Linked DNA regions of Salmonirosea aquatica. The protein of the gene in region 1 interacts with the protein of each later gene in a pairwise test. Links are inferred from orthologs where the notes say so. Each region holds a gene or a part of one and is shown in the gene's direction. Other genes may lie near its edges. The genes, in order: ctaD and GBK04_RS16420.

Evidence for each region.
Region 2: the proteins of ctaD (region 1) and GBK04_RS16420 interact in binary tests that used the Escherichia coli proteins (3 or more experiments, as listed by UniProt). The link is inferred for Salmonirosea aquatica from one-to-one orthologs.

What each region holds. Positions count from the first base shown.
Region 1 is NZ_WHLY01000002.1:5,499,575-5,511,461, forward strand. What follows is about bases 4,843-7,688. They hold ctaD (cytochrome c oxidase subunit I), read left to right. Parts: upstream 4,843-5,347; coding sequence 5,348-7,030; downstream 7,031-7,688. Other genes in these bases: coxB (cytochrome c oxidase subunit II), read left to right, coding at 4,843-5,300; GBK04_RS23670 (cytochrome c oxidase subunit 3), read left to right, coding at 7,020-7,667. In the rest of the region: GBK04_RS23645 (FAD-binding and (Fe-S)-binding domain-containing protein), read left to right, coding at 1-1,445; GBK04_RS23650 (PPC domain-containing DNA-binding protein), read left to right, coding at 1,442-1,873; GBK04_RS31015 (glycoside hydrolase family 15 protein), read left to right, coding at 1,949-3,442; GBK04_RS31020 (glycoside hydrolase family 15 protein), read left to right, coding at 3,403-4,338; more of coxB, read left to right, coding at 4,452-4,842; GBK04_RS23675 (cytochrome c oxidase assembly protein), read left to right, coding at 7,713-8,540; GBK04_RS23680 (hypothetical protein), read left to right, coding at 8,603-8,800; GBK04_RS23685 (QcrA and Rieske domain-containing protein), read left to right, coding at 8,793-9,314; GBK04_RS31025 (c-type cytochrome), read right to left, coding at 9,332-9,712; GBK04_RS23695 (DUF2254 domain-containing protein), read left to right, coding at 10,549-11,790. UniProt on the Escherichia coli protein: Cytochrome bo(3) ubiquinol oxidase is the terminal enzyme in the aerobic respiratory chain of E.coli that predominates when cells are grown at high aeration.
Region 2 is NZ_WHLY01000002.1:3,698,389-3,710,320, forward strand. What follows is about bases 4,060-6,950. They hold GBK04_RS16420 (pyridoxal phosphate-dependent aminotransferase), read left to right. Parts: upstream 4,060-4,841; coding sequence 4,842-6,059; downstream 6,060-6,950. Other genes in these bases: GBK04_RS16410 (transposase), read right to left, coding at 4,060-4,162; GBK04_RS16415 (avidin-fold protein), read left to right, coding at 4,359-4,700; GBK04_RS16425 (2Fe-2S iron-sulfur cluster-binding protein), read left to right, coding at 6,286-6,950. In the rest of the region: GBK04_RS16395 (DUF6503 family protein), read left to right, coding at 1-241; GBK04_RS16400 (amidohydrolase), read right to left, coding at 295-1,989; GBK04_RS16405 (NADP-dependent isocitrate dehydrogenase), read left to right, coding at 2,222-3,445; more of GBK04_RS16410, read right to left, coding at 3,500-4,059; more of GBK04_RS16425, read left to right, coding at 6,951-7,380; GBK04_RS16430 (hypothetical protein), read right to left, coding at 7,407-8,165; GBK04_RS16435 (M56 family metallopeptidase), read right to left, coding at 8,421-10,373; GBK04_RS16440 (BlaI/MecI/CopY family transcriptional regulator), read right to left, coding at 10,376-10,744; DNA replication/repair protein RecF, read right to left, coding at 10,955-11,932. UniProt on the Escherichia coli protein: Shows aminotransferase activity with methionine and histidine as substrates, and to a lesser extent also with phenylalanine.

The sequences.
Region 1 (11,887 bases):
TCACACGCGAGGAAGAGGACTCTACCCGGGGGCGTTCGCGGTTGCTGTTCGAGATGCGGCGCGGCGACGTCCTGCCCGACGGCTGGCACGACGAGCACGTCAAAGAATCCCTGGAACTTTGCCTGGCTTGCAAAGCCTGCAAGAATGAATGCCCGGTCAATGTGGACATGGCTACCTATAAGGCCGAGTTTCTGGCCCATTATTACAAAGGAAAATTACGCCCCATGCCCGCCTATACCATGGGCTTGATTTACTGGTGGGCGCGAATTGCCAAGCCTATTGCTCCCATCGCCAATTTTTTTACCCAAACCGAGCCCTTCGCGACTCTGATCAAAAAAGCCGGCGGTCTCGCTCCACAGCGCAGAATGCCCACCTTTGCCAGTCAGAGCTTCGTGGACTGGTTCCGAGCCCGCACCACTAGTTTTCCGCCCGATCCAGCACCCTACTTGCATACCGATGGAGCTAAGGAATTGGAGCATGAGGATGTACCCCGCTTTCAGGAAGCTACCTACGAATCCGAAAGCAATCCGCATAACGAGGATGGCAAACGGCTCAACACCCACGCTGAAAAGCAACCCTTCACCACAAAAAGGGTATTGCTCTGGCCCGACACGTTCAACAACTACCTGCTTCCCGAAGCGGCCAAAGCCGCTGTGGAAGTGCTGGAACGGGCGGGCTATACCGTCGAGATTCCGACGAGGCCGCTTTGCTGCGGGCGTCCGCTCTACGATTTCGGAATGCTGGATTCGGCCAAACGACTCTGGGAGCAAACCATCGAACATCTCAAGCCTTACCTACAGGATGGGGTACCTATCGTGGGTTTGGAGCCAAGCTGCGTGGCGGCTTTTCGCGATGAACTGATTAATCTTTTTCCCCATAATGAAGAAGCCAAACGGTTGGCGCACAGTACGTTCATGCTGAGTGAATACCTGGTGCGGCAACAGTACGTACCGCCGCAGCTCAAGCGCAAAGCCGTCGTCCATGGCCATTGTCAGCACAAGGCGATCATGCACATGGATGCTGAGCTGGCGATCCTGAAGAAAATGGGCGTGGAATACGAGCTGCTGGATTCGGGCTGCTGCGGCATGGCGGGATCGTACGGCTTTTCGGCCGACAAGTACGACATCTCGATCCGGGCCGGGGAACGGATATTACTTCCCAAGGTACGCGAAGCCGACGCGGATACTCTGGTGATCTCCAACGGATTTAGCTGCCGGGAACAAATCGAGCAGCAGACAGAGCGCGGCGGTATGCACCTGGCGCAGGTCATTCAGATGGCTCTGCACGAAGGCCCGGCGGGCGCTGCGGGCGATTTTCCGGAAAAGATAAACTATAACAAAAGAGTATCGGCTCCCGGCCCGAAGGTACCCCTGCTCGCGTTGGTGGGTGTCGGCATTCTGGCGGGCGTGACGACCTATTTTTTACATAAAAACCATAATACATGAAATCGCAACTCATCAATGACAACGGCGAGAAGACCTACGCCCTAGTTCTGGACGATGGCGACGAGGCCATCGCCAGCATTACGAAATTTGCCAAAGAGAAAAACCTGAACGCCAGCCAGTTTACGGCCGTTGGCGCATTCAGTCGCGTGGTGACCGGATTTTTTGACTTTTCGATCAAGGACTATCGGAAAAATAAAATCGATGAACAGGTGGAGGTACTGGCACTGACGGGCGACATAGCCACGCACGAAGGTACCCCCAAAGTTCACGCGCACGTTGTGGTAGGTAAGTCCGACGGTACGGCCCACGGGGGGCATCTGCTCGAAGGGTACGCGCATCCGACACTGGAAATAATCCTGACCGAATCGCCTGCGCATTTGCGCCGCAAAATGGACGAAAACATTGGGATCGCCCTGATCGAATTGTAAGAAAGATAATTAAACGCGCTTTGGCGGAAGTTTAGTGTTAATTTGGGTTTCATCGGTGTCTTAAACTTCTGTCCTATGTCAAGTTCTACAATTGCTTCCGGTGCACCGGGGATTCCGGCGCGATGGACATCCAGTGCCAAGTCGGGGGTAGGTACGTCGATCAACGCGGCTTCCGAAGTGAGCTTTACCCTAAGCCACGGCATTGTCAACGAGGTGTATTTTCCCCGCGAGGACTCGGCCTGTATCCGTGACATGGGACTGATTGTCACGGATGGAGAAAACTTTTTCTCCGAAGAAAAACGCCACGCTATCCACGATGTTGAAACCGTAGAAGACGGGGTGCCTGCTTATATTTTAACCAATACCTGCCGCGAAGGTAACTACCGCATTACCAAGGACATCGTAACCGACCCGCTGCGTGATACGCTGGTGCAGCGCGTCAGGTTTGAGGTGTTGAAGGGGAAAAAGGAAGCATACAGCCTGTATGTGCTGTTGGCTCCGCATTTGGGTAATCGGGGCGGCGACAACAATGCCTGGCTGGGCGACTACAAGGGGGTACCTATGCTCTACGCCCAGCGCGACAATCTTTGTGTAGCCCTGGCCTGCTCGGAACCGTGGAAAAAACGGTCGGTGGGTTATGTTGGCAAGTCGGACGGTTGGCGGGATTTGCACCGACATAAACAAATGACCTGGGAATACGAACGGGCTGATGAGGGCAATGTGGCGATGACAGCCGAAATCGACTTAACCCACGCCAACCCGGATTGTGTGCTGGCTCTGGGTTTCGGACGAAACGATACCGAGGCAGGTCACCGGGCCTGGGCGAGTATTACCGATGGTTTTGAGGAAATTCAAAAAAGGTACGTCAAAGAATGGCACGATTGGCAGGAATCACTGATTTCTTTGAATTCTCCCAAAGAACGGGTAGGGGAGTTGTACCGGATCAGCGCCGCTGTACTGCGGATGCACGAATCCAAACGATTCCCAGGCGCCATGATTGCGAGTTTGTCCATCCCCTGGGGTTTCTCCAAAGGTGACGATGACATCGGCGGCTATCACCTGGTGTGGCCGCGCGACTTGGTGGAGTCATCGGGCGGGTTGCTCGCCCTGGGTGCCGATTTAACGGCTTCCCGGGTGCTGAAATATCTGTTGATCACGCAAGAACACGACGGCCATTGGTCGCAGAATATGTGGCTGGAAGGCATCCCCTATTGGAAGGGTATTCAATTGGACCAGGTAGCCCTGCCCATTCTGCTGATCGAGCTGTGCCGTTGCCACAAGGCGCTCCCCGCCCAGGTAGCCCACCACTACTGGAAAATGGTGCGGAAAGCGGTGGCGTTTCTGGTACAGAACGGCCCCGACACCCAGCAGGACCGCTGGGAGGAGGAAGCCGGCTGGACTCCCTTTACGCTGGCCACGGAAGTAGCTGCCCTGGTGGCGGCCGCTGAGTTTGCAGAAGAATATGGAGAAAAAGCGATGGCAGAGTACTGCCGACAGACCGCCGATGCCTGGAACGACCGCATTGAGGATTGGACGTACGTGACAGGTACCCCCTTGCCGAACAGGTAGGGGTAGAGGGGTACTACATCCGGATCAATCCCAGTGGGGTACCTACCTGCGATTTGAAGGGTCAGTTTCTAAAAATCAATAATTTACCTGACGATAAAGCCGAGGTGTTAGTCACTGAGCTGGTGTCGGTGGATGCCCTGGCGTTGGTGCGCTTCGGTTTGCGCGCAGCCGATGATCCCCGTATTTTGAACACCATCAAGGTCATCGATGCCGTACTGAAGGTAGATACGCCCACGGGTCCCTGCTGGTACCGCTACAACCATGATGGCTACGGCGAGCATGAGGATGGCAGTCCGTTCGATGGGACAGGAATCGGGCGTGCCTGGCCTTTGCTGACTGGCGAACGGGCTCACTACGAAATTGCCGCCGGAAACCTGAAAGGAGCCCGAAAGCTGCTCGAAACCATGGAGTCGTTTGCCAACCACGGCCTGTTTCCCGAGCAGATCTGGGATGCCGACGACCTACCCGAGCGGGAGCTTTTCTTTGGAAAATTCTCCGGCTCGGCCATGCCGCTGGTGTGGGCCCATGCGGAGTATATCAAGCTTTGTTGCTCCATCAAGGAGAAGAAAGTATTTGATCTACCCCAACCGGTGTACGCCCGCTACGTCGAAAATAAACAGGAATCTGCTCAGGTGGCCTGGCGCTTCACTCAGCCAATTACAACGCTACCGGTGGGCAGGGGGCTGCGGATTGAAACCCGGGCCGCTGCGATGATCCATTGGACAGCGGACAACTGGGAAACCTCGAAAAAAATCAGCACGCGTGATACTGGTCTGGGGATATACTTTGCCGATCTGCCGGTTCGGAAAAAGAAATCAGGGCGGATTGAATTTACGTTCTACTGGGAAGAAGCCGAATGTTGGGAAGGAAAGGATTTTACGGTTGAAATCGTGTAAGGAGGGTACCCTATGCTAGCCATACTATCAGATACGCTTTTTTTGCCTACCGCCTCCGCGGATAGTGAAGCTATGCGGGAGTTGTTTGTCTATTTTCTGTGGGCGGCGGGGGGGTGCTATTTCTGGTGATAGGTTTGGTGGTCTTTTACTCCTTACGCTACCGCCGAAAAGCAGGCGAAACGGATGAACCCCAGCAATTCCATACACACAGTGGATTGGAGATTGGCATATTGGCGGCCACAACGGGCGTAATGGGGATTTTCTTTTTCCTGACCATAACTACCATGCTGGCCGTCAACGATAACCCCGCGCCCGACCGGCCGCCCGACCTGGTCATCATCGGCCATCAGTGGTGGTGGGAGGCGCGCTATCCAAATTCGGGCGTGGTAACGGCCAACGAAATCCATATCCCCTCGGGAAAGCGGCTGCTGGTGGAAGTACGCTCGGCCGATGTGATTCACGACTGGTGGGTACCCGAACTGGGCCGCAAAATGGACATGATTCCCGGGACCGCCAACCATCTTTGGATGGAAGCCCGACATCCCGGTACCTTCCTGGGTACCTGCAGTGAATTTTGTGGTACCCAACACGCCTGGATGCGGATTCAGGTTATTGCGCAGGCGCCCGATGCTTTTGCCGCCTGGGAACGGGCCCAGTTGCAGAAGCCCACCGCTGTGAACGGAGCTGTGGCGGCGGCCGGAGAAACCCTCTTCCAGCAGAAAACCTGCGCCAACTGCCACGCAATTGCCGGAACAAAAGCGAACGCGCGCATCGGGCCCGATCTGACCCACCTGGGTAGCCGGAATACTTTGCTGACCGGAATGTTGGAAAATACCCCGGAAAACCTGACCCGCTGGCTCGATAATCCGCAACAGATAAAATCCGGCGCGCACATGCCGAATTTTATTTTTACCAAAGCGGAGGTAGAAGCTTTGGTTGAGTACCTGGAGCATTTGGATTGAGAGGTACCGGATGGATTGAAAACAAGGGTGTCCGAAAAAGCAACTCTATGGAAAAAGTCATCGTCCCAGAACCCCATGTACCTTTGCCCTCCGGCAAAACCGACCGGTCGCTGTTGCAATGGATGGCCTCGGTTGATCATAAGCAGCTGGGTATCATGTACCTGCTCACGGCTTTGCTGTTTTTTATTGCCGGCGGAATCGAAATCCTGCTGATTCGGATTCAGTTGATTACGCCCGACAATACTTTTCTGGGACCGGATTTGTACAATCAGCTATTCACGATGCACGGTACCACGATGATTTTTCTGGTACTGATGCCAACGCTGATCGGATTGGGCGTATACCTGGTACCGCTGATGATTGGCGCCAACGAGATGGCATTTCCCCGTCTGAACGCATTCAGCCTGTGGATGACCCTGCTCGGGGGACTCATCCTCTATTTCAGTTTTCTGGATGGCGGCGGCGCGCCGGCGGCAGGCTGGTTTAGCTACGCGCCGCTGAGCAGCAGCCATTATTCGTCTACCAAGGGTGTGGATTACTACTGCATTGGCCTCATTCTGACGGGAATCGGCTCAGTAACCGCCGCGCTGAACTTGGTAGTTACGATCCTGACATTGCGTATTCCCGGTATGGATTTTCGCCGGTTGCCCGTTTTTGTATGGATGATGTTCATCACCGCGTTCCTGATTCTGGCCGCCTTCCCGGTCCTGAATGCCGGCCTGGTCATGCTCCTGATCGACCGTCAGCTCAACGCCCATTTTTTCTCACCGGCTTCGGGCGGATCGGCTATCTTGTGGCAGCATTTGTTCTGGGCGTTCGGCCATCCCGAAGTCTACATTTTGGCCCTGCCGCCGTTTGGTATCATCTCCGAGGTCATTCCGGTGTTTTCCCGACAGCCCATATTCGGTTACCGGTTTCTGATCGGCTCGGGAATCGCCATTGCTTTGCTAGCCTTTGGTGTTTGGATGCACCACATGTTCGCGGTGGGGTTGGGAAATCCGATCAACGGGTTTTTTGCCGCTGGAAGTATGCTCATCGGTATTCCCACGGGTATCAAAGTTTTCAACTGGATTCTGACCATGCGCGGCGGTTCCATCCGGTTCACGACTGCCATGTTGTTTGCGGCTTCGTTTATCGTGGAGTTCACCATTGGTGGACTGAGTGGCATTTCGTTTGCGCTGGTACCGCTCGATTGGCAACTGACCGATACTTACTATGTAGTGGCCCACATCCATTATGTATTTTTGGGAGGTACCTTGTACGCAGTGTTCGCCGGTTTGTTTTACTGGTTTCCCAAAATTACCGGCCGCAAACTTTCCGAACGATTGGGCCGGATTTTCTTCTGGCTGTTCTTTTTGGGTTTCAACCTCACGTTTATGCTCCAGCACGTGCTGGGGATTCTGGGTATGCCCCGGCGGGTGTACACCTACCCCGATTTGCCCTACTTCGGCCTGTTGAACCTGCTTTCGACGGTAGGTGCTTTCCTGATGGCGGCGTCCATTGGCCTGTTCTTTTGGAATATCCTAACCAGCCTCCGCAAGGGTGAACGTGCCGGTGACGACCCCTGGAACGCCTGGACGCTGGAATGGGCCAGTTCCTCGCCACCGGCGTTGAAAAATTTCGATAAGGTACCCCCGGTACGCAGCCTGCGCCCGTTGTGGGATTTGAAACATCCCGAAAATCCGGACTGGAAGAACGAAAAATCGAAACAAACCCGTAATGAAAAATAAGCACCCAAATCCGCTCGGGGCCGACCGTGCCGACCGATTGGCCGTCGCTTCGCAACAGTACGTACCCATCCGGCGCGAACTGCCCGAACGCGCGCGGCGGCAGTATGAGCTATTGATAAAATTTTTCGTGGCGTCGGAATCGTTTTTCTTTATGGCCCTCATCATCTCTTACCTATACTACCGAGGGGTGAACCAGATGATTGATATGACGGACCAGGTTCTCAACGCCCAATCTACCGGGATGTTCACCGCGTTGCTGGTTCTGAGCAGTGGTACCCTTTGGTGGGGCCGCCACCACCTAGAAAGGCAGAAGCCTGTACGGCTGGCCTGGGGACTGGCCGCGACCATCGCCCTCGGCGCGGTGTTCCTGTACGGACAGGGCCTTGAATACGCCCATTTGCTGCGGGAAAATGTCACGGTGGATCGTAATATTTTTGGCTCGGCTTTTTTTACCCTCACCGGATTCCATGCCCTGCACGTTTTCGTAGGATTGATTCTTTTATCGATCGTCTTGATTTTGACCCTATTGGGGGACTTTACGGGTCCGCGTTCGGCCGCCGTCGCCGCCACCGAATTGTACTGGCATTTTGTGGATGTGGTCTGGCTGATTGTTTTTACTGTGGTGTACCTTATTTAATGACGACCGCGGGGCGGCTGGCGTCCCAGTGAAAGATGTTGCACGATGAATACTGAACAATTACTAACCGAAACCTGGGATTTCTCGCCCGGCCTGCTCCTGAGCATTGTGTCGATGGGGGCACTTTACGGGTATAGGATAAATTTCAGATTCACCCGCCAGAGCGTCTGGTTTTTGGCGGGACTGGCGCTGCTGCTGCTTACGCTGGCCTCGCCGCTGCATTTTTTGGGTGAAGGGTACCTGTTCAGTGCCCACATGGCGCAGCACATGCTGCTGTTGCTGGTCGTGCCGCCACTGTTGCTGGCCGGGATTCCAGCGGAGATTTTTGGAAAAAACTTTAAAGCAAAGTTTAAAATTCCTCCCGCCCTATGCTGGGTGTTGGGCGTGGCAATCATGTGGTTCTGGCATATTCCAACCATTTTCAATGCCACCATGCCGACCAATTCGGGAATTCCGATCTGTGGGATCGATGCCGGGCCGTTCGCGGGCTTGCTGCACGGAGCGCAAACCGGTACCCTGCTTGTGGCTGGTTTGTTTTTCTGTTGGCCGATCCTCTCGCCCCTCCCTTCGCACCGGCTACCCGATCTGAAGGGCATTGCCTACCTTTTCTTGGCTTGCATCGGCTGTTCGCTGTTGGGGCTGGGCATTACCTTTTCTTCTCATCAGCTATACAGTGCCTATGGTTCACCCATCGACCCGACAGGCGCGATGCATCTGGTACGCCAAACGTGGGGGATTACGCCCGCCGCCGACCAGCAAATCGGGGGCCTGCTGATGTGGGTTCCTGGCTGCTTTATCTACGTTTCGGCGGCCTTGTTTTTGCTGGGGCGGTGGTTTGGAGAGGAAAATTACAAAATCGGGCTGAGTGATTGAGCGAATACATAGAAAGAACACTATTCACTCAATCACTCAGCCCCTCATTTAAAATCAATACGATGGCAAATCAACAGCATCCATGGCTACCCGCCGAACCAAAGGAACTTCCCAAACCTACTTACTGGCCGTTTTTTCTAGCTTTGGGTGTCGTATTGATGCTGTGGGGCATTCCTACGACCTTATACATTTCCGCCCTCGGCGGCCTGATTTTCGTATTGGCCTTAGTCAGATGGATTAACCTACTTCGTCATGAGTGAACTGAAATCGCAAGTCCGACCCGAAAAGCGGCGTGCTTTCCTGACCAAACTGAGTCTCGGGCTAGGGGGCCTGGCCGCTGCGGCTGCCTCCGTTCCGGTCATTGCCGCACTGCTCAATCCCTGGCTTAGGGAAAAAAAACGCGTGTGGCGATCTGTGGGCAGGGTAGACGAATTCGAACGAGAGGGCGGTTTTAAGCTGGTAAAATACAAAGATGCCGCGCCTGATCCCTGGGCGGGATCGACCGGAAACTCCGCCGCCTGGCTCCGCCGCGATTCCGATACGGAATTCACCGCTTTTTCTATCAACTGCACCCACTTAGGCTGTCCCGTTCGCTGGGTACCTTCGTCTGAGCTGTTCATGTGCCCCTGTCACGGCGGGGTATTTTATAAAGACGGTTCAGTCGCCACCGGACCTCCGCCCAAAAGCATGGTAAAGTACCCCGTGCGGGTCAGGAATGGACAGGTGGAGATCGAAACCACCGCCATTCCGGTCACGACCAGCGTGCGGGTATAAAAAAACGCAAAAGGTACCTAGCGCAGCGCTACGGTCTTGTTGCCAGGTGTGAATTTCTCGGGTACCTTGTTTTTAATGGGGTCAATACTCATCAGGTAGGTGTAAATGGCGCCCAGGTCTTTTTCGGTCATGCCCGCATACATCATCCACGGCATGATGGTCTGCATCTCGCCGGGACCCACTTTTTGGGGCACATAGCTGCTGTCGGCGTACGCCTTGAAACGCGCCACAAAGGCTTCTTTGGTCCAGGTACCTATCCCGGTTTCTTTGTCAGGCGTAATATTGGGTGTGTGGAGGGTACCCATAGGCAGGGCAAATTCCCTTCCACCGGAGAATTTTTTCTCCGCCACAATCTGCCCCCGCTCGGCGGGGGTATGGCATTCCACGCAGCCGGCCATTGTAACGACGTACTTGCCTGTGGCCAGTTCGTCGTTGGGGTCGGGCAGGGGAGGGGTTCGGCTTTCTGGGGAATGGTATTCAGGATGAAGTTGAAAGGAAAGTCCGGCTTGGAAGCCTCGGGCTGGAACTCGATGGGTTTGAGGGTACGCAGGTAGGCCACTACACTTTTGGCGTCCTCCTCGTTCATATTCCGGTAGTAAGGGTAAGGCATGACGGGAAAGAACGCGTGACCGTCGCGGCTTACACCCGTAGTGATGGCGCGGTAAATTTCGCCGTCTGTCCAGTCACCAATGCCCGAGGGCGTAATGTTCTTGGAAGTGAACGATCCCGGGAAGCCCATCTGCTGATTGAACAATTCGCCACCTTTGCCTAGGGTACCTGGCACCAAAGGAGCCGAATACAACGTGTAATCGCGGGTACTGTGGCAATCCATGCACACAGCCACATGGTTGGCGATGTACTCGCCCCGGGCCACGCGGACCGGCGTGGGTTCAATGACCATATCCTGTGCTTCTCCTACATTGGGTAAGGCCAGAGAGACATACGCCAGGACACCGGCAACGGCAATAACGAGAACACCGACCAGAATGCCAATGATTTTTACTGTTTTTTTCATAGTGGTTTGAAGGAATAGAGATGAGGGTTTTTGCAAAAAAACAAAACTAAAAAATTTTCATCATACAAAATTCCTGAATATTGCAGCTAGGGGTGAACATATTCTTTGAGCCGGCCTATTTTTCGGAAAATCCAAGGGAGTGACGGGCTCCCAAGGGGGGAATTTTAACAAAAAATATAGTTCGCCACGTATTTACTCGTATACATTTAGAATTCACTTATGCTCGACAATACCCGCGTCTGGTTGCAGGGCCGCTACTACAAAATCCTGAACAGCATTGCCTTTTATCCCGCCTTCATTGGCGTGACGTTCCTGGTACTTTCCTACCTGGTAATCCTTTTTGACTTTTCGGAAGCGGGCAAGCACATTAAGTCGCAACTACCGCCCTACATATCGCTCAAAGATGCCTCTACAGCCCGCAGCATCATTTCAGCCATTGTTTCAGGTGTAATATCGCTGACCGTATTCAGCTTCTCGATGGTGATGATCGTCCTGAATCAGGCTGCTTCTCAACTTAGCAACCGGGTACTCAATCGGCTGATCGGTAACCGATTCCAGCAGATCGTACTGGGGATTTATATAGGTACCATCGTTTTTGCGCTGTTCCTGCTTACCGCCATCCGCGACATCGATTCGGGAATTTACATTCCTGCCCTAAGTACCTACCTGCTGATACTTCTGACCATTTTCGATATTTTTCTCTTCATTTATTTTTTGCACTACATCACGCAGTCTGTCAAGTACGAGGTGATCATCAATCGCATCTATGAGGACACGAAAAACGTAATGGAGAGCGCCTGTGTGTTGCCCCAGCAGCCGACCGAGCCGATCGCCTTGAAGGGTAGCCACTATGTGTTGGCCAATTCATCCGGGATTTACGAAGGTTTTGACACCGAATCGCTCGTCAAGCTGGCCGATGAGCACGATTGCCTGTTTTTTGCCCTTCACACGCCGGGTACCTTTGTATTACAGGGCCTTCCACTTTTGCAGGTGAGCAAGCCCATCGGGCCGGATGCCCAGCAGGAGGCCGCGCGGGCGGTGCGGCTGAACACCAGCGAATCGGTAGAAGAGAATTTCTTCTACGGCATGCGGCAGTTGTCCGAGATCGGCATGAAAGCCCTGAGCCCCGGTATCAACGACCCCGGCACGGCCATTATCGCCACACGGGCGCTGTTTCAATTGCTCGCCTTCCGGATCAGCCACTTTCCCGAGAATGTGGTCAGGAACCGGGCTCAGCAGGTTCGAATCCTGATTAAAGAACTGACTTTTGACGATATGTTTGCTCATACCGTACTACCCGTCTGGGATTACGGAAAAGACGATCGCCTGGTCCAGCACGAAATGTTCCATTTGCTAACGCAGCTGCTGAGGATTTCCCCTTTACACTCCCTTATGGGTCGGCTACTACAGGAAGTGAATCAGAAAAGGCAGCAGCAGTTCCTTACGGTCTACAAGAACTGATCGCCTGGCTTCTGCTGTACTTACCGTATGGGCAGGCCTAGGTTCTAAGGCAAGCCGGGGCATTGGAATTCCCTGGCGTCATCAGTATATCACCGGA
Region 2 (11,932 bases), 1.8 Mb from region 1 along the record:
CGGCTCGATGGATTTCGTGTCCTACCTCTATCACGTCAACGAAACCGGGATGCGGTTCCGTGAAGCCTACAATCCGCAGCGCGTCGGGGGCATTCTGGTGCAGGACTACATCAATTTCGCGCCCACCGATTCAACATTAGCCGTGACGGATGAAAACCTGCTTTCGCTGGATAGTTTGTACCAGTCTGGAAAGTTGACGGAATTCTCGCGCATCGAGAATAAAAACTTCAAGGTACGTTGACTTAAAGAACAACGCTGACAGCGTTTGGATCGCTGTCAGCGTTGGAATGAATATTACTTTCCCTTAGCCTCCAATTCTTTCGCTTCTAGTTCTTTGATCTTAGCCCGCTGCGTGTCGTTGATGGTAGGGTAGGTGATACCTAGTTGCTCCAGGTACGTCTTGTACTTCGCGGGCTGGTAGTAAAACTTCTCCAATGAAGGCTTGAATTCAGCCATGATTTCTTTATTGAGGTAGGTGGCCGGAAAATCCTTCGGACCAACGAGCGGCGTGTATTGCAGGTCTTTGGTCTGTTCGTCGCGGTAGTAGGCCCAGGCTTTCTTGAGTACCTCCGGCTTCGTGAACATATCGATCAGGGTCATAGCCTCGGCTTTGGCGCCGGCTACGATACCCTTGTGGGCAATCGGCGTAGCCATCGAAATGGCGTTGGACCAGTGGTGGCCGGGTAGGTTAGGAATATTGGAAGGGTAGCGTAGTACCACCGTGGGCAGCGCCCACGAAATATCCGCGATGTCGTCGGAGCCGCCGCCCATCGAGCGCATGATTTGCCCGCCCATCGACGCTACGGGCATATCGGCGGGTAAGCCGATGGTGTCCAGTTTGGTAGCTAATCCCTCAATTTTGCTGGCCTCGATTTCGATCTGAGCAGCCTTGGCCAGCAACTGATCGTTTTCGTCCCAGGTAGGTAGGCCCACCTTTTTGATGTTCTGGTACATGGTTTCGGCGATGGGCTGGTTGAAATGTCCCGGCCAGGCCGAACCCAGCACTTCGTAGGTGAACTTGGTATCGGTCATCAGGGAGGCCCCCTCGGCCATTTTCATGCCCACATCGTAGAGTTTCTTGATTTTGGGATAGCTGCGGTCACGGAAATAGTACCAGACCGACGCTTTGGAGGGTACCACATTGGGCTGGTCGCCGCCATCGGGAATGACATAGTGTGAGCGTTGCGTCAGTTCAAGGTGCTCGCGGCGGAAGTTCCAGCCTACATTCATCAGCTCCACGGCATCCAGCGCACTCTTGCCGCGCCAGGGTGCGCCAGCGGCATGGGCGGCTTGCCCCTCAAACATGAATTTGACCGATATCAGGCCGTTGTTGCCCGCATCGCCGTAGCTGACGCTCAGGTTGTTGCTGACGTGCGTGAAGATACAGGCATCCACGTCTTTGAAGTAGCCATCGCGCACGAAGTAGGCTTTGGCACCTACCAATTCCTCGGCCACACCGGGCCACAGCATCAGGGTACCGGGAATTTTGTCGCGCTCCATGATTTTCTTGACGGCCAGGGCCGAAATGATGTTTAGTGCCTGGCCCGAATTATGCCCTTCACCGTGACCGGGTGCACCTTCCACCAGCGGATCGTGGTAGGCCACACCGGGTTTCTGGCTGGCTTTGGGAATACAGTCCACGTCGGAGCCCAGGGCGATCACCGGCTTGCCGCTACCCCAGGTGGCGATCCATGCGGTGGGCATACTGGCGATGCCGCGCTGAATCGTGAAACCTTCTTTTTCCAAAAGTGTGGTCAGGTACTTCGCTGACTCTTCTTCCTGAAAGCCTAGTTCGGAAAAGCTGAATAGCATGTCGTTGATTTCCTGGCCGAGCTTAGCGTTCTGTTCTACGCTCAGGGCCACTTCCTGCTTCAATTTTTCAGCAGGATCGGCGGGAGTTTTGGAGGCGTTGCGTTTGGACTGGGCGGTCGCGAGCGGAGTGGTCAGAGCCAACATTGCCCACAGCAGCGGGAGTAGTGTTTTTTTCATGCGAAGTGTTAACTGTAAAAGTTTTAGGTTAAGATTCGAGCCAATGAAATTGCGAGTTTAATTTTGAAAAGCAAATTGGAAACCGACAATTCCTGAAAATAACTACTTGGTTGACAGAAAAATACAAAACTGTCAACCGCCAACTGTCCATTGTCAACTGACTTTTGTACTTTTGCGCGGTGTTTTTTACGAATAGTAGTTAGCTTTTACCCCTAAATCAAAATCTACGAGCATGAGCAAAATTAAAGTTGCCAATCCGGTCGTCGAACTCGACGGTGATGAAATGACCCGCATTATCTGGAAATTCATCAAGGACAAACTGATTCTTCCCTATCTGGATGTCGATATAAAATATTATGACCTCGGTATCGAGTACCGCGACGAAACCAATGATCAGGTGACCATCGACGCCGCCAACGCCATTAAAGAGTACGGGGTAGGTATCAAATGCGCCACGATTACCCCCGACGAAGCCCGCGTGGAAGAATTTGGCCTGAAGCAGATGTGGCGCTCGCCCAACGGCACGATCCGGAACATTCTGGATGGTACCGTGTTCCGCGAGCCGATCGTGATGAGCAACGTACCCCGCCTGGTCACGACCTGGACCGACCCGATCATCGTGGGTCGTCATGCGTTCGGCGATCAGTACCGGGCTACCGATTTTGTGGTACCCGGCAAGGGAAAACTCACCATGAAATTTGAAGGCGAGGATGGTACCGTGCAGGAATTCGACGTGTTCAACTTCCCCGGCGGTGGCGTGGCCATGGGCATGTACAACCTCGACGACTCCATCAAAGGTTTTGCGCGGGCTTGTATGAACATGGGCTTGCAGAAAGGCTGGCCGGTGTACCTGTCGACCAAGAATACGATTCTGAAAAAATACGACGGTCGCTTCAAAGATATTTTCCAGGAAGTGTTCGATACTGAATTCAAAGACAAATTCGCCGAGGCCGGCATCGTGTACGAGCACCGCCTGATCGACGATATGGTAGCCTCCGCGCTGAAATGGAGCGGTAAGTTTGTATGGGCCTGCAAGAATTATGACGGTGACGTACAGTCTGATTCCGTAGCGCAGGGCTTCGGTTCGCTGGGCCTGATGACTTCGGTACTGGTGACGCCCGACGGGGGTACCATGGAAGCCGAAGCGGCCCACGGTACCGTGACCCGCCACTACCGCGAGCATCAGAAAGGTCGTCCTACCTCTACCAACCCCATTGCCTCGATATTCGCCTGGACGCGCGGTCTGGCCTTCCGGGGCAAGCTGGACGACAATCAGGAGTTGATCAACTTCGCCGATACGCTGGAAAAAGTATGTATCGACACCGTGGAAAGCGGCAAGATGACGAAAGACCTCGCCCTGATCGTACACGGCGACAGCCTGACGAAGGACCACTACCTGAATACGGAGGAGTTCCTCGATGCCATCGATGAAAACCTGAAAGCGGCTTTGGCGTAGCGATATGTTGCTGAGATTTGACAACTTTAATAAAAAAGTTGTCAAATCTTTTTCTCACTCCTCCAATCCCCAGCCATTGGGTAGATCGAAATCTCCTTCATGAGCATTGACGAACGGTTTTCTTCCCCCGAACCATTCCAGGACTTCCTCTTTTCGCAGTTTAGTCGGCTTTTCCAACAGTATTCTTGAATATGAACTCCATCGGTACGTTCTGAAATCCGCTTCGACGCCATGTTTCCGGGGATTGGTATGAATGTACTTTATGATACTGGTAAGGTATAGGTCATTGTCAATTTTTACCCGCTTGAAAGGAGTTTGAAATAAGGTTCCGACCCGGTCCTGCTGCTTATTGTAGGCCATCGCGTACGACTGGAAGAATTTCTTGAACTGGTGACTGACAATTTCGTGAACCGTCTTTTGGGATGGTTCTCCCTTTTTCAGGGCAAGAATTTTCCCAGAGTTAATTTCTTCGAAAGAAGCCAAATTCTTCCGTAAGGCTTCTTCTGACGATACCTTGATGAGCAGGTGGAAATGGTTGCTCAGCAGGCAAAAAGCGTATACCTCAACAAAGCCACTCAGATACCCGTCCAATCTTTTCAAAAAAAACTCAAAGTTGCCTTCATGGGCGAAAAGCTTCCCGCTGTCGATCGTCCGGTTATAGATATGGTAGAAACACTCATCTTCGAATTCGACGAAATAATGCTCGGTTTTAGCCATACATACTTTTGAGGTATAGGATTTGAGATTTGACAACTTTTTAAAAGTTGTCAAATCTAATGGAAACCAGCCAATGCGCTACATCCTCGGCGGATCAGTGCGTTAATTCTCAATCTATTCAATGTATCCAAACGACTATCAAATTTCCTTATAGTGTACAAGCCAACCCTATGGGGTCGCACTATTCCTTCTGACCATGATTAACTACCACAACAAACGCTTCCGCCCGGTCCAGAATACTGAAAACGGCGAAACTTCGGCGGAAACGATTTTCCTGTACCAGCAGGAAGGCACCCTGCTTACTTCTGAATATGCTGGCGGAAAAATAAAAAAAGGCCACCTGATCGGACTGGTCGACGAAGCGGGGAACATCGATATGCGCTACCATCAGGTTAACGAGCAGGGTGAACTGATGACGGGTACCTGCCAGTCGAAGCCCGAAATATTGTCCGATGGGCGGATTCGACTGCACGAAACCTGGCGCTGGACGTCCGGTGATTGTTCGCAAGGGCAGTCTGTTATTGAAGAGATCCGGTAACCCCAGCCAAGTAATTACGGTACACATAGGGGTACCTTGAACTCAAAAATCTTATAATTCATATCTCATAACTCATATCAAAATCTTACCTTTGCGGGCAATTTGTTGATACCGTTTCAATTAACTTAATTTTTTATTGCAATGTCCGCAGTAGCAGAGCAAACCCAGTTGTTGGCCGACCGCATCAATGCCCTCGAAGAATCTTCGACCCTGGCGATGACCAAGAAAGCCCGTGAATTGGCCGCCGAAGGCCACAAAGTCATCAGCCTGAGCGTTGGTGAACCCGATTTCAAGACTCCCGCCCACATTTGTGAGGCTGCCAAGAAAGCCATCGACGATGGTTTCCACGGCTACTCGCCGGTGGCAGGGTACCCCGACCTGCGCAAAGCCATTGCCGACAAACTGAAACGCGACAACAACATAGACTGGAAACCCGAGAATATCGTGGTATCTACGGGCGCCAAGCATTCCCTGGCCAATGTCATTCAGGTACTGGTCAATCCCGGCGACGAGGTACTGATTTTTGCACCGTACTGGGTAAGCTACTCGGAAATGGTAAAACTGGCCGAAGGCAAATCGGTGATCGTGGATGGTACCTTCGAGAATGACTTCAAGGTGACTCCCGAACAACTCGAGGCGGCCATCACGCCCCGCACCAAGATCGTAATGTACGCCTCGCCCAACAACCCGACGGGGTCGGTGTACTCGGAGGCCGAACTGCGGGCTTTGGCGGCGGTCATCGAGAAACATGAAAATATTTACGTGCTGGCTGACGAGATTTATGAATATATCAATTTTACGGACGAAGGCCATTTCAGCATGGGGTCTATTCCGGCGCTGAAAGACCGCGTCATTACCGTCAACGGCGTAGCCAAGGGCTTCGCCATGACCGGCTGGCGGATCGGCTTTATCGGAGCCGCCAAGTGGATCGCCGAAGGTGTGGAGAAATTGCAGGGTCAGGTAACGTCTGGTACCAATTCCATCGCGCAGAAGGCGGCCGTAGCGGCCTTCAATGGTACCCTGGAGCCTACCAGAGAAATGGCCGAAGCCTACGCTCGTCGCCGTGATTTGGTGGTAGGGCTTTTAAAAGAAATTCCGGGCTTCAAAGTCAATGTACCCCAGGGAGCTTTCTATGCCTTTCCGGATGTGAGCTACTATTTCGGAAAATCCGACGGCAAGAATCTTATCAAGGATTCGGACGATTTCTCGCTGTGGTTGCTCAACAATTCGTACGTATCCACCGTAGCCGGGTCAGGATTCGGAGCACCTAATTGCATTCGGATTTCTACTGCGGCCTCTGATGAAGCTCTGACCGAAGCCGTGCAGCGGATTAAGGAGGCGGTAGCTACCCTAAAATAGCGGTAGCATACGAGCCTAAACAGTAGACCATTCCTGATGCCAAGGCCCCGCAAGAGTTCGCTGCGGGGCCTTGTCTTTGGTGAGAAATAAAGTGAGACGCCGCAGAACGAATCAAACTTTGCGGTTTCTGCTTCTGTTATAGAGAAGTAAAAACAGAAGCAAATCTCCTATTGGTACCAACCGGTACGTTAGCCCAAAATCGCCGATCGTCGGTTCAAATTTTAGAATGAGCAAATATTATTTTTTAAAGGTAAAAGAGGTCATACACGAAACGCCCGATGCCGTTACCATCCATTTTTGGCACCCTTTCAACGAAGTAATCAAATACAAGCCGGGACAATTTCTGACGCTGCTCCTGCCTCAGGGCGATACCAAAATCCGCCGTTCCTACTCCATGTCGAGTTCGCCCTACACCGATGTATCGCTGGCCGTTACGGTAAAGCGGCTCCCGGGTGGTTTCGCGTCGGAGTACCTTACCTCGACGGTAAAGGAAGGTGACGTACTGGAAGTCATGGAGCCGCTGGGGCACTTCGTTCCCGAACTCGACGCAGACCAAAAACGTAGCGTTGTATTAATTGGGGCTGGAAGCGGCATTACGCCGCTGATTTCCATTGCGAAGTCGGTGCTGATGGTGGAGCCCGAGAGCGAGGTGTATCTACTCTACGGCAATCGGAATGAGAACAGTATTATTTTCAAGAACCAGCTGGATACTCTGAAAGCCAAATACGGTGAACGGTTCCGGTTGGTTTATACCCTGAGTCAGCCTTCCGCGGCGTGGGCGGGCGAAAGCGGGCGTTTGAATAAATCCCAGATTCTGAAAATAATGGAAGGGCTACCCAAGCCACCTCCCGCCAGGACCGATTACTACCTCTGTGGCCCCGACGACATGATGGAAGAGGCCAAACGGGCGCTGGACATTCTGGCCGTACCCGCTGAGCGCGTTCACAAAGAAAGTTTCCTTACCGCCACCACTGCCAAAGCCCACGGTGACGTGACCGAGGTACCCTCAGAAAGCGGTGCTGATTCGCCAGGCGACGATTCGCCCAAAGGTTACGAAGTCACGGTACTCTACGAAGGCAGCGAGTACAAGTTTCGGGTAGAGCCCCACCAGACTGTGCTGGAAGCGGCGCTGGATCTGGACATCGACCTACCTTACTCCTGCCAGGCGGGGATGTGCACGGCCTGCATGGGACGCTGCGTGTCGGGCAAGGTGCATCTGGACGAAGAGGATGCACTATCCAAAGCAGAGCTTGAAGCGGGCTTCATTCTGACCTGTGTGGCCCACCCCATGAGCGACGATGTAGTGCTGGAAGTGGAGTGATAAAAATCAGGTGCGAATGGATTCGTTTATTCGCACTTGGCCAGTACCTCTTTGGCTAGTTTCTTGGCCAGCTCCAGATTCACATCTTTGTCTTTGCTCACACTAGCGATGACCTGAAACGTCGTCGCGCCGACCAGCACCGTGAGGTAATTGTCTTTTTTGTTAAAAGATGCGGCGTTCCCGATTCCCGGCACATCTTCAAACTTGTCCGTGGTGCTCATGCCCTTGGCCATGTCTGCGGCTGCCTCGGCCTGTTCTTTCGAATAGTTAGGGTCGTTTTTTAACCGCGCTTCGGCTACTTTGAAAGCCTGATCCAGTTCCTCTTGGGTGGGGTTTCGGTAAAATGCCTTGAAATTCTCGAGGGGTGTGGCTTTTTTATTGATCATAAACAAATCACTACCTACCCACATCACGCCTATTTCGTTCTGAAGCGGAATCTCCATCGTCGAATTTCCCATCTTCATCGTACGGGTACGGTCGCTTTTCCAGGAGTGGACGTACTTGTCGGTATTGGCCTTGCGCTCGGGCGCGCTTTTATCGTATTTCATTTTAGCATCGGGCATTTCTTCGGAATAATGCTTTTTGATCACTTCCAGGGGTAGCAGCTCGTCCAGCTTGCGCTGGTAGGAAAGGATGCAATCGCCCTGGCCCGATGAGCTGGCCGGGGATAGGGTTTCCGTTGTCGGGGTATCTGAGTCAGTGCTGACGCTTTCAGCACCGCCACCGCAGGAAAAAGCCAGGGTAGTGCTAACCACCATAATAATCGAAATAAAGGTTTTTTTCATAAGTACCGATTGAGGTAGGAGTGAAGAGGTAGGTTGATTAGGACGTAATGCCAGACTTTGTGGTAAAGCAAGCGTATTTTTTGCTATTCAACATAAATTGATTAGCCATCGGGTAAAGCGGGGCATTCACCTGACAGCGCCGCCTAGTAATCGGATTCATCAATCCATGTGTTCTTAACAATAAAAACCGCCACCTACCTCAGAATTTCAAATTCTGAGGTAGGTGGCGGTTTCACTTTTACCAAAGAAAAAGCGCTACTTTTTCTTCGGTGGTACGGGTGCCGCCGCCGGAGCAGGCGCTACTTTTCCCTGCACGGCTGCGGGGGCTTTGGGTGATCGGGCAGCGGGTGGAGGCGTTGGGGCTACTTTACCTACCCCTTTTACTTTGGCGGGCCGCTCCACGGGTGGCGGTGGCGGGAGTAGACTGTTTATTTTTTGGGCTTCCAATTCCATTTTTCGACCAATTATTTCCATCTTTCCACTAATCGCCTCCATTTTTTGGTCAAATACCTCCGTCTCCTGGTTGAGTTTCTCCATTTCCGCATTCAGATTATTCAGCGGCTTTTCTGCTTCATTCATCTGTTTGCGGCTTTGGGCGATCTGCTCATTCAGGCTGGTAATTTCCTGCTCCTTTGCTTTGATTTGCGCCTCGATATCAGCCAGTTGTTTCTCCATATCGGCGGGGGCCGGTTTTGCCTGGCCATTCTTGGGATACATTACCGCCGATCGCTTTTCCATCAGCTTCTGCCGGGCTTCCTGCGCGTTCTGCTTTTTCCACTCGATTTTTTCCTGCTCCCGCTGAAAACGCTCTACCTCGAACTGCTCTTTTTCGGTTTTCAACTGCAATTCGGCCATCCGCTGGTGCAGAGGTTGCAATTGCTGTTGCAGAGCCTGTATTTCTTTGTGATAAGGCTGCATCTGTTGCTGATATTCCTGCATCCTGGCGTGAAATTCAGCCATCTTTTTCTGGGTAGAATCATTCGAGTAAATAGCTATCGACTCCTCAATCTCTAGGTCCATAGGAACTTCAAGTGGCTCTTCTACCATCACAGCGATCTCTTTTTCAATAACGGTATCCGCTATGGTTGCGTTTTTCACAGGAGCGACGACAGACACTTCAGTGTCCCCATTATGTTTTGTGATTTTGTCGGTTTGTTCTTTCTTCTTCTTGATATCACCCTTCTGAAAAGCATAGACCGATGCACCGACCAATAAGGAAAGCAGCACAATAGCCATAGGCAAATACCCCGACAACCGCCGCCCAGCAGGTTCGGCTACACCCAAAACCCGACGTACCCGGCGCAGCAACAGGGGCTTGTTGGCCGCAAAAGCTACCACGAGGGAAGATTCGTGCCGGAACTCAGCTACCCTTACCAGAGCGTGGGCTAGCGACAGGCGGTCGTCACACACGGCCATCGCCAGGTCGTCGCAGCAATGCTCGCGCTCGGTGCGAATGCGGTCGGATAACCACCAGAGTGCCGGATGAAAAAAATACACCACTTCCACGAATGATTGCACCAGATTGACGAAATAATCGTGTCGGCGAATGTGGGCAAGCTCATGCGCCAGAACGGCTTCCACTTCTTTTACGGAAAGGCCGGTCATAAGTCCAATCGGAACCAGTACTACGGGCTGCAAAACTCCTACCACCATAGGCGTAACGATGCGGGCCGTTTCGCGCAGCTCCACCGAACGGCCAATATTCAGCTTGGCCACCAATACGCCAAACCGTGTGTGCCAGACCGCATTTTTGACGGGTCTTGAAACGAAGCGGAGCCTTTCCAGATAAAACCATCCGCCCGCAAAGCGTAGCAGCAAAATACCTACCCCAATGAACCAGCAGACGACCAGTTCGTTCAAGTGCGCAGCCAACCACAGTTGGATTCTTAGCAAGGTAGGCAAAGGTGCGACCGAGCTATTAAGACCAGCCAGGGTACCCCCTGCTGTGTAGGGTACCAGCGCCGAAACTGCCGTTTTTTCTATGGTAGCAGGTAGGTAGTATAGGTAGGTAGCCACGGACGCCAGAATTTGGGTACCCAGCATCGTCACGCCGAGCGTGTAGCGGGACTGGGCCGAGTGGGAGCGCAGCAGGTAAAAACCCAGCGCGGCTATCGTACATAACAAAGCAGCCTGCCAAACGGAATGCAGCAAAGTCCAGCCGAGGGCCGACACCTGCGGGGAAGGAATGAGGTCAAGGAGATTTTTCATGGCTAACGGTTGTTTTCGAGGTTGTTCAGTAGGGTACGGATTTCGTCCAGTTCTTCAGCGGAGGTCTCGTGGTTGCCCAGGGCCTGCATCACCAGCCGGGCCGCCGAGCCCCGGAACGTAGTTTCGACGAAACGGCCCAGCAACGACTGCTGTGTTTCTTCTTCGTTTACCTGAGCCGTGTACACGTGGGATCGACCTTCTTCAATGCGGCTTAGCAACCCCTTCTCGTGCATAATTTGCATCAATTTCAGCGTGGTCGTATAGCCCGCCTCTTTGGTTTGAGCCAGGTGGTCGTGTACCTGCCGGACGGTACTCTGGCCATTCTGCCATAGATAGGCCAGGATTTCTAGTTCGGAGTCGGTGGGCTTTATCATGGGTTAGGGTACCTGGTAGGGAATTATTTTGATGAATATAAGTTTCTACGAAGATCTTCGTAACAAAAGTGTACGAAATAATTCGTAGATGCAAATATTAACTACGATTTTTTTCGTAGATGAGCTCATAAGGAATCGGTGAACTACCTTTTAAGTTTTAAAATATTTGGCAAAAGTTTGATAATGAGTGCTTAATGAAGAAAACCTCTACTGATTACCGATTTCAAAAAAACGTACCTCGGCTTTTACTGCTTCCAGAATACGGCGCGAACGCTCGGGACGAGCATCGGTGATAAAGACTTGGCCAAGGGAGCCGTCGTCGATGAGTTCGATGAGTTTTTGGATGCGCTTGTCGTCGAGCTTGTCAAAGATATCATCGAGGAGCAGGATGGGTTGAGTTTCTTTCTCTGCGGCCAGGAGTTCGTACTGGGCCAGTTTGAGAGCAATCACAAACGACTTCTGCTGGCCTTGCGAGCCAAATTTTTTCAAGACTACCCCATCGATTTCAAATACGTAGTCGTCCTTGTGGATACCCTTCACGGTACGTTGCGCATGCAGGTCGCGGGAGCGGTGCTTGCGGAATTCGGCGGGAAAATCGTCGGTGGCCACTTCGCTTTCGTAAATCACGGCGACGGTTTCTTTCTCATTACTCAGAAAAGCGTAATACTTCTGAAAGAGGGGCACGAACCGATCCATAAAGGCCGAGCGCCGGGCGTGGATGCGGATGCCAAGATCAATCAGGGGATCGTTATAGGTTTCGAGCAGGTCTTCATCAAGGTAGTTGCGCTCGGCGAAGAGCTTCAGAAGTCCGTTGCGCTGGGTGAGAATGCGGTTATATTGCAGGAAATCTTCCAGATAGTGCGGGTCGAGTTGTGAAAGTACCCCATCGAAAAAGCGTCGCCGTTCCTCGCTGCCTTCGCGTACCAGGTAGGTGTCGTCAGGGGCGATGAGCACCACCGGGAAACGTCCGATGTGGTCGCTCAACCGCTCGTAAGGTTTCTTGTCCGACATAAGTACCTTGCGTTGCCCGCGCTGTAGGCTGCAGGTGATCTGGATGCGTTCGTTCTGCTGGTGGAAGACCCCATCAAGCACGAAGAAATCGGCATCGTGCCGAATGCTCAGGGCATCCTGATTGTGGAAGGCACTCTTGGTCAGGGCCAGAAAATAGAGGGCATCCAGCAGGTT